One region of the Streptomyces sp. NPDC028711 genome, then DNA from elsewhere that is predicted to be linked to it. Evidence: riboswitches for the same ligand, from Rfam matches in the RefSeq annotation. Region 1 holds a riboswitch; the other holds the start of a gene.
The links. A riboswitch is a leader RNA that binds a small molecule or an ion and turns the genes downstream of it on or off. The one in region 1 is predicted to bind ZMP and ZTP.

Region 1 (2,191 bases):
GCGGAGGGCGACGGCGATGGCGGCGGTGGTCTGGTTGTGCGGGCCGCCCTGGAGGCCGGGGAAGACGGCCTTGTCGAGCGCCTTGGCGTGCTCCTCGCGGGACATGAGCATGGCGCCGCGCGGGCCGCGCAGGGTCTTGTGGGTGGTCGTGGAGATCACGTCCACGTGCGGGACGGGGGACGGGTGGGCGCCACCGGCGATGAGGCCTGCGATGTGGGCGACGTCGGCGACGAGCACGGCGCCGGCCTCGCGGGCGATCTCGCCGAAGGCGGCGAAGTCGATCGTGCGGGGCAGTGCGGTGCCGCCGCAGAAGATCACCTTCGGCCGCTCCTCGAGGGCCAGTTCGCGGACCTGGTCGAAGTCGACGAGGCCCGTGTCCTGGCGGACGCCGTACTGGACGCCGCGGAACCACCTGCCGGTGGCGGAGACGCCCCAGCCGTGGGTGAGGTGGCCGCCCATCGGCAGCGCCATGCCCATGACGGTGTCGCCGGGTTCGGCGAAGGCGAGGTAGACGGCGAGGTTGGCCGGGGAGCCGGAGTAGGGCTGGACGTTGGCGTGGTCGACGCCGAAGACGGCCTTGGCGCGTTCGACGGCGAGGGTCTCGATCCGGTCGATGTTCTGCTGGCCCTCGTAGTAACGGCGGCCGGGATAGCCCTCGCTGTACTTGTTCTGGAGGACGGTGCCGGAGGCTTCGAGGACGGCGGCGGAGACGTAGTTCTCGCTGGGGATGAGGCGCAGGGTCTCGGCCTGGAGGCGTTCCTCGGCGCCGACGAGGGCGGCGAGCTCGGGGTCGGCGGCGGCGAACGCGGGATGCCGCGGGGCGGGCTGCGGGGTGTTCATGGCGGGTGTCCTCCGGGCGTCGGCGGGTCCCGGGGCACTGCGTGGAAGGCGCGGCGCCACCCGGGACTTCGGTCCCGTGACGCCCAGGCGGGCGGCGTCTCGTGTGGTCTGCCGCGCACGGCTCCCCCGGGGTCGCTTCCCCGTACGCCAGTCGCCGTGCGTGATTTCAGAGTAGCGGGCGCGCCGCGAGCGAGGTTTCCCGGTCCGGCATCCGAGCGACGATAGAAACAGGGGCCACACCCCTTCGGCGGGTCCATCCCGCGAGCCGCAGGACGAACGGAGATCCCGTGTCGAGCACACAAGACGCGATCGCTTCGGCGGAGGCGCACAGCGCTCACAACTACCACCCCCTGCCGGTCGTCGTCGCTTCGGCGGACGGCGCCTGGATGACCGATGTCGAGGGGCGCCGCTATCTCGACATGCTCGCCGGATACTCGGCGCTCAACTTCGGGCACGGCAACCGGCGTCTGATCGACGCGGCGAAGGCCCAGCTGGAGCGGGTGACACTGACCTCGCGCGCGTTCCACCACGACCGGTTCGCCGCGTTCTGCTCGCAGCTCGCCGAGCTGTGCGGCAAGGAGGCGGTGCTGCCGATGAACACGGGCGCGGAGGCGGTCGAGACGGCCGTGAAGACCGCCCGGAAGTGGGGGTACGAGGTGAAGGGCGTGCCGGACGGGCACGCGAAGATCGTGGTCGCGGCGAACAACTTCCACGGCAGGACGACGACGATCGTCAGCTTCTCCACGGACCACGAGGCCCGGGACCACTACGGCCCGTACACGCCGGGGTTCGAGATCGTGCCGTACGGGGACCTGACGGCCATGGAGGCGGCGGTCACCGAGAACACGGTGGCCGTGCTGATCGAACCGATCCAGGGCGAGGCGGGGGTCCTGGTCCCGCCGGCCGGCTATCTGGCGGGGGTGCGGGAGCTGACGCGCCGGCGGAACGTGCTGTTCGTGGCGGACGAGATCCAGTCGGGTCTCGGCCGGACGGGACGGACGTTCGCGTGCGAGCACGAGGGTGTGGTGCCCGACGTGTACATCCTGGGGAAGGCGCTGGGCGGCGGGGTGGTGCCCGTGTCGGCGGTGGTCGCCGACCGGGACGTGCTCGGGGTGTTCCGGCCGGGTGAGCACGGGTCGACGTTCGGCGGGAACCCGCTGGCGTGCGCGGTGGCCCTCGAGGTGATCGCGATGCTGCGGACGGGCGAGTACCAGGAGCGGGCGGCGGAGCTGGGCGAGCACCTCCACGCGGAGCTGGGTCTCCTCGTGGGCGGCGGCGCGGTGGAGGCGGTGCGCGGGCGTGGCCTGTGGGCCGGCGTCGACGTCACGCCGTCCCGGGGTACGGGCCGGGA
Region 2 (2,191 bases), on a different contig from region 1:
CGTCGCCTCCGACGGCGGTCGCCGGCGCTCCGATCTGGTCGCCGCCCGGTCGGCCGTCGGCGGAGAGGTCCTGCTCGGCGCCGCTCCCGACGGCCAGGAAGGCGCCCGCCACCAGGACGGCCACGAGCAGCGGGACGAGCGGCACGCCGAACCGGTGCGCGCGCGGCGCGGCCGGTCCCGGCCGGGGCGCACCGAGCCGGACGAGTCGGGGCGGCGACCATCCGGCCCCCGCCTCGGCGGAAGCGGTGGAAGCGTCTACCTCGACGGGCGCGGCCGGCGCGTCCGGCCCGTGGTCCGGTGGCGGGGTGGCGGTCGGCGGGTGCACGGGGTCCAGGTTCGCCCGTCGGCGGAACCGGGGCCACCCCTTTTCGGGGCTCGGGCGCGCCCCGTACAGAACCGTGACAATCGCCGACCGCGCTCCCGTCCCCCGCTGCCGACGCCCCGTCATGAGTCGCTGCCCTACAGACCGAGCTGACGCTCGGCGCCCTCGACCGTCTGGGCCAGGAGCACGGCGATGGTCATGGGGCCCACGCCGCCGGGGACGGGGGTGATGAGGGAGGCGCGCTCGGCGGCCGAGGCGAAGTCGACGTCGCCCACGTTCCCCGGGTTGTAGCCGGCGTCGACGACGACGGCTCCCGGCTTGATGTCGGCGCCCTTGATGAAGTTCGGCTTGCCGACGGCGGCGACGAGGACGTCGGCCTCGCGGACGACGGAGGAGAGGTCCTCGGTGCGGGAGTGGCAGTAGGTGACGGTGGCGTCGCGGCCGAGGAGGAGCAGTCCGGCCGGCTTGCCGAGGATCGCGCTGCGGCCGACGACGACGGCGCGCTTGCCGCGGAGCTCGACGTCGTACGCGTCGAGGAGGCGCATGATGCCGCCGGGCGTGCAGGAGACGAAGCCGGGCAGACCGAAGCCCATGGCCGCGAAGGAGGCCATGGTGACGCCGTCGACGTCCTTCTCGGGGGCGATGGCCTCGAAGGCGGCACGCTCGTCGATGTGCGGGCCGACCGGGTGCTGGAGAAGGATGCCGTGGACCTCGGGGTCCTCGGAGAGCGCCGTGATCGCGGCGACGAGCTCCTCGGTCGTCGTGGCGGCGGGCAGCTCGACGTGGCGGGAGCGGATGCCGGCCTTCGCGCAGCGGTTCTGCTTCATCTTCACGTACGTCACGGAGGCCGGGTCGGCGCCGACGAGCACGGTCGCGAGGCACGGGGTGACGCCGGTGCGGCGGGTGATCTCGGCGGCGCGGACGGCGGTCTCCTCGACCGTGCGGCGGGCGAGGGCCGTGCCGTCCATGAGGGTGGCGGTGCTGGTGGACATGGCGACTCCTGGGCTGCGTCTCTGCGGATGGTTCGCCCAGGCGCACGGCATCGGTCGGGCCGCGCCGGTGGGGCGCGCTCCCGCAGGGCCGCTCCCCGGTGGTGATCCACCTCAAGCGCCAGTCACGGCCCGGGCCCACTGTACGGGAGGGGTGAGGGCCGGCTCCGGAGAGGGTGGCCCTGGAAGGCGCCCTGCCGAACAGGCCGCGGGCCCGGCCTGATGGACAGGGCACCCCCTGAGGGTCAGCCGACGCCCCTCGGGCGGAACTGGACGCTGATGCGGGGACCCACCGCGCGGCTCGTCTTCGGGATCGCGTGGTCCCAGGTGCGCTGGCAGGAGCCGCCCATCACCACCAGGTCGCCGTGGCCCAGCGGCAGCCGCAGGGCCACGGGGCCTCCGCCGCGCGGGCGGAACGCGAGGTCGCGCGGATCACCGAGGGAGAGGATGGCGACCATCGTGTTCCGCGTGGAGGAGCGGCCGGTCCTGTCGCCGTGCCAGGCGACGCTGTCGCGCCCGTCGCGGTAGAGGCAGAGGCCCGCGGTGACGAAGGGTTCGCCGAGCTCGGGCGCGAAGTGGGCGCTGAGCGCGGTGCGCGCCTCGTCGAGGGCGGCGTGCGGGAGCGGCATGCCCTCGCGGTAGTACGCGAGGAGGCGGGGTACGGCGACCACGTCGTCGTACATCCTGCGCTCCTCCGCCCGCCACGGCACTCGCTCGACGAGCTGCTCGAACAGCGCGTCGGCACCCTGGAACCACCCGGGCAGATGGTCGATCCAGGCGCCGCCCGCGAGCGGGGTCCGCCGGATGCCTGCCAGCGGTCCGGGCCGCGGCTCGTCACCCTGGTCGAACAGGGAGCCCTGGAGGCCGGGGATGTCCGGTC

Region 2: it holds a riboswitch for ZMP and ZTP, as region 1 does, so the genes downstream of both, ACZ4VK_RS29530 (bifunctional 5,10-methylenetetrahydrofolate dehydrogenase/5,10-methenyltetrahydrofolate cyclohydrolase) here and ACZ4VK_RS16440 (serine hydroxymethyltransferase) in region 1, are expected to answer to the same signal.

Annotation. Positions count from the first base shown of each region.
Region 1 covers NZ_JBVHUJ010000004.1:419,440-421,630, reverse strand. Annotated here, with positions in the region: gene ACZ4VK_RS16440 (serine hydroxymethyltransferase) at 1-840, opposite strand, end outside; ZMP/ZTP riboswitch at 915-1,005, opposite strand; gene rocD (ornithine--oxo-acid transaminase) at 1,128-2,191, shown strand, end outside.
Region 2 covers NZ_JBVHUJ010000011.1:197,820-200,010, forward strand. Annotated here, with positions in the region: gene ACZ4VK_RS29525 (hypothetical protein) at 1-325, opposite strand, end outside; gene ACZ4VK_RS29530 (bifunctional 5,10-methylenetetrahydrofolate dehydrogenase/5,10-methenyltetrahydrofolate cyclohydrolase) at 460-1,314, opposite strand; ZMP/ZTP riboswitch at 1,342-1,450, opposite strand; gene ACZ4VK_RS29535 (alpha-ketoglutarate-dependent dioxygenase AlkB) at 1,557-2,191, opposite strand, start outside.